DNA from 3 places in the Streptomyces sp. NPDC003027 genome. Region 2 is predicted to be linked to each of the others. Evidence: riboswitches for the same ligand, from Rfam matches in the RefSeq annotation. Region 2 holds a riboswitch; each other region holds the start of a gene.
The links. A riboswitch is a leader RNA that binds a small molecule or an ion and turns the genes downstream of it on or off. The one in region 2 is predicted to bind cobalamin.

Region 1 (3,261 bases), on a different contig from region 2:
ACGCGAGGACCGGCTCGAAGAGCTCCTTCTGCCGCCCGCCATGCAGCCTCTTCCCCGGGGACGACCCTCCCGCCCCCCCGAAGAACCCGCGGGCGCTCAGCTCACCCACCGGCTTGCCCATCAGCACCACCTGGCTGGAGCGGTCGCTGCCCGGCTTCAGCAGGACCGGGTTCATCAGCGCCGTCGGCTCCACCCGCGCGGCCTGCGCCTGCATCGCCTGCGCCCGCCCGATCTCCGCGCCCTCCCTGGTCACGAAGGAGTTCAGGGACATGTTCTGGCCCTTGAACGGCGCCACCTTCACGCCCTTGCGGACCAGCCAGCGGCAGATCCCGGCCGTGACGACGCTCTTGCCCGCGTCGGACGTGGTCCCCGCGACCAGCAGCCCGCCTCCCCTCGGTCCGCTCCTCATGCGCTCCTCCGCTTCATGGCGCCCACCACGATCCTTCCGGCCACACAGGCCGCCAGCGTCAGTCCGGTCACCCGGCGCGACAGCCGTACGGCCCGCTCGATGTCCGCCACTTCCACGTCCCGGCCCTCACCGTTGAGCACCGGCCGGTGCTCGACCCGTCCGCCGTACGAGAGCGTCCCGCCGAGCCGTACGCCGAGCGCTCCCGCGAACGCGGCCTCGACCGGGCCGGCGTTGGGGCTCGGGTGCCTGCCCGCGTCCGCCCGCCATGCCCGGACCGCCCCACGGGGGTCGCCGCCCGCGACCGTCGCGAGCGCGGCCGTCAGCCGCGCCCCCGGCCAGCCGGCCACGTCGTCGAGGCGGGCGGAGGCCCAGCCGAAGCGGCGGTACTTCGGGGACCTGTGACCGACCATCGCGTCCAGGGTGTTCACGGCGCGGAAGCCGACGAGGCCCGGGACCCCGGCGACCGCGCCCCAGACCAGGGCGCCGACGACCGCGTCGGAGGTGTTCTCGGCGACGGACTCCACGACCGCGCGGGCCATCGCCGGGCCGTCCAGGGCCTGCGGGTCGCGGCCGCACAGATGCGGCAGCCGCTCGCGGGCCACCTCCAGGTCGCCGGCGGCCAGCGCCCCGCCGATGGCCCGGGCCTCCCGGCCCAGCGTCGTACCGCCGACGACCGCCCACACGGCGGCGGCGGTCAGGGCGGCGGAGGCGACGGGCCGGCCGCGGACGGCGCGCGCGGCGAGCGCCGCGGCTCCGGCGGCGCCGCCCGCGCAGACGGCGGTGTGCAGCGCGCCCCACCCGCGGTGGTCGCGCAGCAGAAGTCGTTCGACGGCGCCGGCGGCCCGGCCGAATCCGGCGACCGGATGGCCGCGGCGCGGGTCGCCGATCAGCAGGTCCGCGAGCAGGCCGGAGGCGGCTCCGTACGCGAAGACGCCCGTGGACGCGAATACACCGGTGGCAGCTCTGCGGCCAGGCATGGCGCTATGTCCTCACTCAGGGTCCGCGCCCTGGCTCGACGTGACCGGCGGGGAGAGTTCCTGGCTCCCGGGGATCAGCTCCCCGGTCACAGTGGCGGGACCGCGCCGGATTCGCACCGGACTTCCTCTTCTGCCGCCGTAATGGCCCCGGAAGTCCACCACGCAGCGCGAACACCCGTCAACTCACCCTTGACCTGCGACGGGAGAGTGTGCGAAGCCCCACAACACGACGGCTGGGCGTGCCGCACCTTCCGGTGCGGCACGCCCAGCCGTGGGTGCGTCGATCGGTCAGACGACGATCAGATAGATGCCGAACGCGACGGCCGCCGCGCACAGCGCGAAGCAGGCGTACGCGCCGGTGCGCGCGAGGGCCGCGGAGCCTCCCTGGGTCGCGGCCTGCTCCTGCTTGGAGAGGCCGACGATCCCGAGGGTGAACAGGCCCACGAGGGCGATGGTCGCCACGAGGCTGACTCCGAAGACGGAGCCGAGAGCTGCCCAGTCGATCTTCATGCTGATGTCTCTCGTTCCTTAGACCGTCGCCGTGGCGGTCGGGGCGGCCGGGTCCGTGGGAGCCGGCGACGGGATGGTGGCCTTCAGGTCGTCGGTGAGGGTCCCGGCCGGGGGCGGGGTGACGGCCGCGATGGCGGTGGTCACGACGCCGGGGGCCTCGGTCTCGGTCTCGTTGACGTTGGTGTGGTCGACGACCTGGCGGCGGGAGATGAACCAGATCGCGGTGCAGGACGCGATCAGGAAGGCGGCGACGGCGATGACGCCCCAGTCGCCCTGCCGGGTGACGTACTCCGAGAGCGCGGCGACCAGGCCGGCGGCGGGGAGGGTCAGGCCCCAGGCGACGAACATCCGGGTGGCGGTGGACCAGCGGACCACCCCGCCCTTGCGGCCCAGACCCGCGCCCATGACGGCGCCGGAGCAGGAGTGCGTGGTCGACAGGGAGAAGCCGAGGTTGGAGGAGCTCAGGATGACGGCCGCGGCGCTGGTCTGGGCGGCGAAGCCCTGCTGCGGCTGGAGGTCCGTGAGGCCCTTGCCCATGGTCCTGATGATGCGCCAGCCGCCCAGGTAGGTGCCGAGGGCGATGGCCAGACCGGCGGAGACGATGACCCAGACCGGCGGGTTGGAGCCCGGGGCCAGGATGCCGCCGGCGACCAGGGCCAGCGTGATGATGCCCATCGTCTTCTGGGCGTCGTTGGTGCCGTGGGCGAGGGAGACGAGACCGGCGGAGGCGATCTGGCCCGCGCGGTAGCCCTTGTCGGTGGTCTTCCGGTCGGCGTTCCTGCCGAGCCGGTAGGTCAGCCGGGAGGCGAGCATCGCGGCGAGGCCGGCGACCAGAGGCGCGGCGATGGCCGGGATGAGGACCTTGGTGACGACCACGCCGCCGTTGACGCCGCTGAGACCGACCGAGGCGATCGTCGCGCCGATGAGGCCGCCCATGAGGGCGTGGGACGAGCTGGACGGCAGTCCGACCAGCCAGGTCAGAAGGTTCCAGAGGATCGCGCCGACGAGCGCGGCGAAGATGACTTCGGGCTGGATGCCCTCTTCGTTCACCAGACCGCTGGAGATCGTCTTGGCGACCTCGACGGAGAGGAACGCGCCGACCAGGTTCAGCACGGCGGACATGGCCACCGCCGTCTTGGGCTTCATCGCGCCGGTCGAGATGGTCGTCGCCATCGCGTTGGCGGTGTCGTGGAAACCGTTCGTGAAATCGAACACGAGAGCTGTCACGACCACAATCGTGAGCAGCAGCGTGATGTGTTCCATTTACCCAGGCAATCGTTTGACGTCAGTGGCTCGTCGAACGTAGTCAACCTGGGTGAACGGAAGATGAACTGGGTCCGGCGGTGTGGTGACCCGAACCGGTGC
Region 2 (3,261 bases):
TGATCCGGTACATCACGAGCGCGACGTCCACGACCGGACCCGGCACCCCCGCCCGTACGAGCCGGGGCAGCACGTCCGAGACGGGTGTGGTGAACGCGAACAGCAGCACCCCCAGCGACGCGGCCGATGTGCGCAGCAGCAGTTCACCCGCGTGCGACGGACCGTCCGGCGCCAGGGCGACGAAGCCGCGCGCCCCTCCCACCTCGAACAGCAGCGGCACCGCCCCCGTCACACAGAAGCCCAGCGGGATCCGGAACGCCCGCCACAGCTGACGTCCGGGCACTCCGGCGGGACCGAGCAGCACCGCGAGGGTGGCCGCCGCGACCAGAACGGCGCCCGGCCAGGGCGGCAGACAGACCGCGCACAGCGTCAGGCCGAAGCCCAGCGCGGCCTTCTCGCACGGGTGACGGCGGCGCCAGCGACTGCTGTGCGCCGCCGCGTCGATCGGCAGCATCGGCGGTTACTCGTCGCCCGTGGCGGCGCGCGTCACCTTCGGGGCGTCCGTGGCGACCGGTGCGGCCGCCGCGGCCAGTGCGCGCTCCTCGCCCTGGCGACGTCCGCGCCGCAGACCGAAGTAGTACGCGAGGACACCGGCGCCGATGGCCGCCTGGAGCGCGAACAGTGCCGACTCGACCTCGCCGGACGGAGGCTCGTACAGCGGGCTGAACCACGGCTCGTAGTCGGGCCGGATCTCCGTGATCGCGGCCTCCGCCTCGGCGTCGGCCCCCGCGAACGGCTCCTCCTTGTGGTCGCCGAGCCCCAGGACCAGCGGCAGCACCGCCAGCGCGGCGACGGCGAGCAGCAGCAGGGCGTTGATCTTCGTGTTCCTGCTCATCCGGCTCATCGGGCCACCGCCTCCGTGGTCTCGCTCTTCCGGGCACCGGGAAGCAGCACCCCGAGCCGGGTCAGATCCCCCTTGCTCGACTGCGTCAGCAGACGCATCACGAGCACCGTCAGCAGACCCTCGCTCACCGCGAGCGGCAGCTGCGTGACGGCGAAGATCCCGCCGAACTTCGCCAGCGCGCCGAGCACACCGCTGCCGGGGTCGGGGAACGCGACCGCCAGCTGCACGCTGGTGACGCAGTAGGTGGACAGGTCGGCGACGAACGCGCCGAAGAACACGCTCACCATCAGCGGCACGTCGAAGCGGCGCAGCAGCCGGTACGCCCCGTACCCCGCCCACGGGCCGACGACGGCCATCGAGAAGACGTTGGCGCCGAGGGTGGTGAGCCCGCCGTGCGCCAGGAGCAGCGCCTGGAAGAGCAGCGTGATCGTGCCGAGGACCGCCATCACGGGCGGCCGGAACAGGATCGCCCCGAGGCCCGTTCCGGTGGGGTGGGAGCAACTGCCCGTCACCGACGGAATCTTGAGCGCGGACAGGACGAAGGTGAAGGCGCCCGAGGCGCCCAGCAGCAGAGTGGATTCGGGATGGGCCTTGACCTCACGGGTCAGGGCACGGACACCGTGGACGACGAACGGGGCGGACGCGACGGCCCAGGCGGCCGCGTGCACAGGGGGCAGATAGCCCTCGGCGATATGCATGGTTGGGAGACCCTCTCCAGCACCTCGTGGATGGACAACGCACCTTGGCCGGTCTCCTGGCTGACGGTCATGCCGCCCGGACTCCGCCTTCCCACACCACGACGGTCTCCCGCGGCGGTGCAGTGGCTCCCCTGGGGGTTGTCCCCAAGGGGGTGGAGCCGGACCTCCCGATCACAGTGGCGAGGGCCGCACCGGTACTGCACCGGTTTCCCGTACACCAAGGCCCTGCGACACTAGTGCGTTGACCAGGTACATCACAACACGGTCGGCTCCCGGTACGGCCCGTGACGGGTGCCCGCCTCCCGCCCGCTCACCCCTTCCGGTACGTGTACGCCTCCGCGGCCGCGGCCTCCACGGCGTCCAGGTCCCCGCCCGCCGTCGCCGTGACGAGGGCGGCGATCGCGCCCTCGACGAAGGGCGCGTCCACGAGCCGCGCCCCCTCGGGCAGCTCGTCGCCCTCGGCGAGGAGCGCCTTGACGGTCAGCACGGCGCTGCCCAGATCGACGAGGAGGGCCACACCGGCGCCCCGGTCGACCGCCCTCGCCGCCTCGGCGATCAGGTCGGAGCTGGTGCCGAGTCCGCCGTCCGGGGTGCCGCCGGCGGGCCGGATCGGTGCGGTGGGGCCGCCGCCCGAGAGGCCCTGGGCGAGTTCGGCCACGGCCGCGGCGACGGCGGCGCTGTGCGAGACGAGAACGATGCCGACCCGCCCGCTCATCCGGCCACCTCCGCGAGGGCGGCGATCAGCAGCGCGGACGAGGTGGCCCCGGGGTCCTGGTGCCCGATCGACCGTTCGCCCAGATAGCTGGCCCTGCCCTTGCGGGCCTGGAGCGGTACGGTCGCCAGCGCGCCCTCCTCGGCCGCCGTCCGGGCCGCCGCGAAGGACTCGCGCAGCGCCTCGGCCGCCGGGACGAGCGCGTCCAGCATCGTCTTGTCGCCGACCTGGGCCCCGCCGAGCTGGGCGACGGCGGCGACCCCGGTGGCCAGCGCGTCGGCGAACGCCTCGCGGGTCACGGTCCCGGCGTCGCCGAGCGCCTTGCCGGTGCGGCGCAGGAGCGTCCCGTACAGCGGACCGGAGGCACCCCCGACGGTGGAGATCAACTGCCGTCCTGCGGTGGTGAGTACGGCCCCCGGGGTGGGGGGCGGCTCCTTCGCCAGGACGTCCGTCACGGCGGCGAACCCCCGCTTCAGATTGGAGCCGTGGTCGGCGTCGCCGATCGCCGAGTCGAGCTCGGTGAGACGGTCGGCCTCACGGTCGACGGCGGAAGCGGCGACGCTCAGCCAGCGCTGGAAGAACGCGGCGTCGAACTGGCCCGGCTCGTTCGTCTCGGTCACTTCGGTCACTCTCCTTCTCACCGGCCCCAGCGGAGGGCGGGCGTCTGCACGGGCGCGTCCCACAGGCGTAGCAGTTCCTCATCGGCCTCACAGAGCGTGACCGAACAGCCGGCCATGTCGAGGGAGGTCACATAGTTCCCGACCAGGGTGCGGGCGACCGGGATCCCGCGCTCCTTCAGCACGCGCTGCACCTCGGCGTTGAACCCGTACAGTTCGAGCAGCGGGGTGGCGCCCATGCCGTTGACCAGCGCCAGGACCGGGCCGGACGGCCGCAGGTCGTCCAGTACGGCATCGACGGCGAAGTCCGCGATCTCCCGCGAGGTCATCATCGCGCGCCGCTCGCGCCCCGGCTCGCCGTGGATCCCGATCCCCAACTCCAGCTCGCCC
Region 3 (3,261 bases), on a different contig from region 2:
TACGGACGGGGTTGCGGGCCAGCTGCTCCTCGGTGAGCCAGTCCTGGTCGTGGCCGCCGGCCTCGATGAGCGCGTAGATCAGCTCGTCGCCGTCGCCGGAGACCAGGCCGGGGATCTCGTCCTCGGGCCCGAAGTCGTAGCCCTCCTCCCGCAGCCGGCGCAGCAGCGCCACGGCGGAGGCGGGGGTGTCGAGGCCGACGGCGTTTCCGATCCGGGAGTGCTTCGTCGGGTACGCGGAGAGGACCAGGGCCAGACGCTTCTCGGCGTTCGGGATGTGCCGCAGGCGGGCGTGGCGGACGGCGATCCCGGCGACGCGGGCCGCGCGCTCGGCGTCGGCGACGTAGGCCGGGAGCCCGTCCTCGTCGATCTCCTTGAAGGAGAACGGGACGGTGATGAGCCGGCCGTCGAACTCGGGGACGGCGACCTGGCTGGCGGCGTCGAGCGGGGAGAGACCCTCGTCGTTCTCCTCCCAGGCCGTACGTGAACCGGTGAGGCAGAGCGCCTGCAGGATCGGTACGTCGAGGGCGGCGAGCGCGCCCGCGTCCCACGCCTCCTCGTCGCCGCCGGCCTGGGCCTCGGCGGGCTTGGTGCCGCCGGCGGCCAGGACGGTGGTGACGATCGCGTCGACGCCGCGCAGCCGCGCCAGCAGTTCGGGTTCGGGGGCGCGCAGGGAGGCCACGTAGAGCGGCAGGGCCTGGGCTCCGGCGTCCTCGACGGCGTCGCAGAGGGTGCCGACGAAGGCGGTGTTCCCGCTCATGTGGTGGGCGCGGTAGTAGAGCACCGCGACGGTCGGGCCGTCGGTCCTCCGGGGGGTGCGCTCCAGCGGACCCCAGGTGGGGGCCGGGGCCGGGGCCTCGAAGCCGTGGCCGGTGAGCAGCACGGTGTCGGCGAGGAACCGGGCGAGCTGCTCCAGGTTGCCGGGCCCGCCGTGCGCGAGATAGGCGTGAGCCTCGGTGGCGACGCCGATCGGGACCGTGGAGGTCTCCATGAGCTGCGCGTCCGGGGCCTGTTCGCCGGAGAGCACGACCAGCGGCTTGCCGGCGGCGCGCAGCGTCTGGAGCCCGTCCTCCCAGGCCCGCAGGCCGCCGAGGAGGCGTACGACGACGAGGTCCGCACCGTCCAGGAGACCGGGGAGGTCGTCGAGCGCGAGGCGCGAGGGGTTGGCGAACCGGTACGCCACCGGGCCGCCGGCCGCGCGGGCGCTGAGCAGGTCGGTGTCGGAGTGCGACAGCAACAGAATTCGCATGCGAGCGCAGGCCTTCCTCGGGGTTGTCCGCGCCCCGGGTGGTCGTGTGGACGGCGGGAGTTCCTGACTCACCGGGACGCTGGTGCGACCTGGCTCACAGTGGCGGGACCGCGCCGGATTCTCACCGGGCTTCCTCCCCGGGGCCCTGGGACCCCATGCCGTTGTGCATAGTAGATCCTGCCCCCGCCGGGCTGGGGGGTTGGCCGGATCACAGCCGGTGGTCGCGAGGATTCCCGTGGGTATGCTCGCCGCCATGCCGCCCACCCCACCCACCCCGCCCAACCCGGGCGAATCCGTCATACGGGACCGTGGCGACGCCTGCCCCGGGGCGCTACGGCTGCACCCCGCCGACGACGGCCGCCTGGCCCGACTGCGCGTGCCCGCAGGCTTGTTGACGACACGTCAGGTCGAGGTTCTGGCCACCGCGGCAGAGGTTCTGGGCGACGGACGGGTCAGTGTCACCTCCCGGGGAAACGTGGAGCTGCGGGGCCTCGGAGAGAGCTGCGGCGCGGAGCTGGCGGAGCTGCTGGCACCAGCCGGTCTGCTGCCGTCCCCGACCCATGAACGCGTCCGGAACGTGGTGGCCTCACCGGCGGCCGGGTTGGACGGACTCGGCTGCGGTGACGTGCAGTTGTGGGCCCGCGAACTCGACGCGCTGCTGTGCGCCCGGGAAGGGACGGCAGCCCTTTCTGGCCGTTTCCTCTTCGTCCTGGACGACGGGCGCGGGGATGTGGCCGGGCTCGGCGGAGATGTGACCTTGATCGCAGAAGGGCCGACGGTACGGCTCCGGGTCGGCGACCAGGTCTTCCAGCTGGGCGCCGCGGACGCGCCCGGCGCCGCGCTCACCGCCGCGGAGGCCTTCCTGGCCGCCGCCCGAGCCGCGGGGAACGGCGCCTGGCGGGTCCGTGAGCTGCCCGAGGGGCACGAGCCGGACCTGGCGGGGGCGCTCGCCCGGGCCGGGATCGCGGCGGAACCCGTACCGGCACCAGAACTCCCGCACGGGGAACCCCCCGCCCCCGGAGTGCTCGGCGAGAGCGCCGTCTCCGTCCTCGCGCCCCTCGGCCGGCTGACGGCCGAACAGCTGCGGGCCCTGGCCGCCACCGGCGGAGAGGTACGGCTCACCCCCTGGCGCGGCGCCGTCGTCACCGGCTTCCCGGACCGGCCGGCCGCAGCGCGGCGGCTGCGCGAGCTCGACGCGTACGGGCTGATCACGGACCCCGACTCCCCCTGGGCCGGGGTGGGCGCCTGCACCGGACGCCCCGGCTGCGCCAAGTCCCTGGCCGACGTCCGCGCCGACGCCGTACCCGGGCGCTCCCGCGGCCTCCCCGTCCACTTCTCCGGGTGCGCCCGCCGCTGCGGCCACCCCCAGGGCCCCCACGGCACCTGGGTGGACGTCGTCGCGACCGCCGAGGGCGCCTACCTGGTCGACGGCGTCCCCACGCCCCGTACACGCCTCACCGAAGCAGTCGCAACGGCCCGCACCACCGCCCGCACAACGAGATGAGCGAGAACGACACGATGTTCGCCTACGAGAAGGACGGCGCGGAGATCTACCGCCAGTCCTTTGCCACGATCCGCGCCGAGGCGGACCTCGCGGGTCTGCCCGCCGATGTCGCCCAGGTCGCGGTCCGCATGATCCACGCCTGCGGCATGACCGACCTCGTACGCGATATCGCCTACTCGCCGCAGGTCGTCTCCCGCGCCCGCGCCGCCCTGCGCGCCGGGGCACCGATCCTCTGCGACGCGCAGATGGTCGCCAGCGGCGTGACCCGTAAGCGGCTGCCCGCCGACAACGAGGTGATCTGCACCCTCTCCGACCCCTCCGTGCCCGCGCTCGCCGCCGAGCTCGGCACCACCCGCAGCGCCGCCGCCCTCGAACTCTGGCGCGACCGCCTCGAAGGCTCCGTCGTCGCCATCGGCAACGCCCCCACCGCCCTCTTCCACCTCCTGGAGATGATCGCCAAGGGCGCCCCCCGCCCCGCGGCCGTCCTCGGCATACCGGTCGGCTTCATCGG

Region 1: it holds a riboswitch for cobalamin, as region 2 does, so the genes downstream of both, ACWDX6_RS18325 (cobalamin biosynthesis protein) here and ACWDX6_RS25855 (energy-coupling factor ABC transporter permease) in region 2, are expected to answer to the same signal.
Region 3: it holds a riboswitch for cobalamin, as region 2 does, so the genes downstream of both, cobN (cobaltochelatase subunit CobN) here and ACWDX6_RS25855 (energy-coupling factor ABC transporter permease) in region 2, are expected to answer to the same signal.

The regions. Positions count from the first base shown of each region.
Region 1 is NZ_JBSFTU010000023.1:54,778-58,038, reverse strand. Features, by position in the region: gene ACWDX6_RS18330 (cobyric acid synthase) at 1-409, opposite strand, end outside; gene ACWDX6_RS18325 (cobalamin biosynthesis protein) at 406-1,386, opposite strand; cobalamin riboswitch at 1,420-1,553, opposite strand; gene ACWDX6_RS18320 (hypothetical protein) at 1,675-1,896, opposite strand; gene ACWDX6_RS18315 (anion permease) at 1,915-3,159, opposite strand.
Region 2 is NZ_JBSFTU010000045.1:28,444-31,704, reverse strand. Features, by position in the region: gene cbiQ (cobalt ECF transporter T component CbiQ) at 1-454, opposite strand, end outside; gene ACWDX6_RS25860 (energy-coupling factor ABC transporter substrate-binding protein) at 461-835, opposite strand; gene ACWDX6_RS25855 (energy-coupling factor ABC transporter permease) at 841-1,542, opposite strand; cobalamin riboswitch at 1,572-1,779, opposite strand; gene ACWDX6_RS25850 (PTS-dependent dihydroxyacetone kinase phosphotransferase subunit DhaM) at 1,853-2,257, opposite strand; gene dhaL (dihydroxyacetone kinase subunit DhaL) at 2,254-2,883, opposite strand; gene dhaK (dihydroxyacetone kinase subunit DhaK) at 2,892-3,261, opposite strand, start outside.
Region 3 is NZ_JBSFTU010000006.1:152,154-155,414, reverse strand. Features, by position in the region: gene cobN (cobaltochelatase subunit CobN) at 1-1,246, opposite strand, end outside; cobalamin riboswitch at 1,285-1,422, opposite strand; gene ACWDX6_RS07445 (cobalamin biosynthesis protein CobG) at 1,488-2,750, shown strand; gene ACWDX6_RS07440 (precorrin-8X methylmutase) at 2,765-3,261, shown strand, end outside.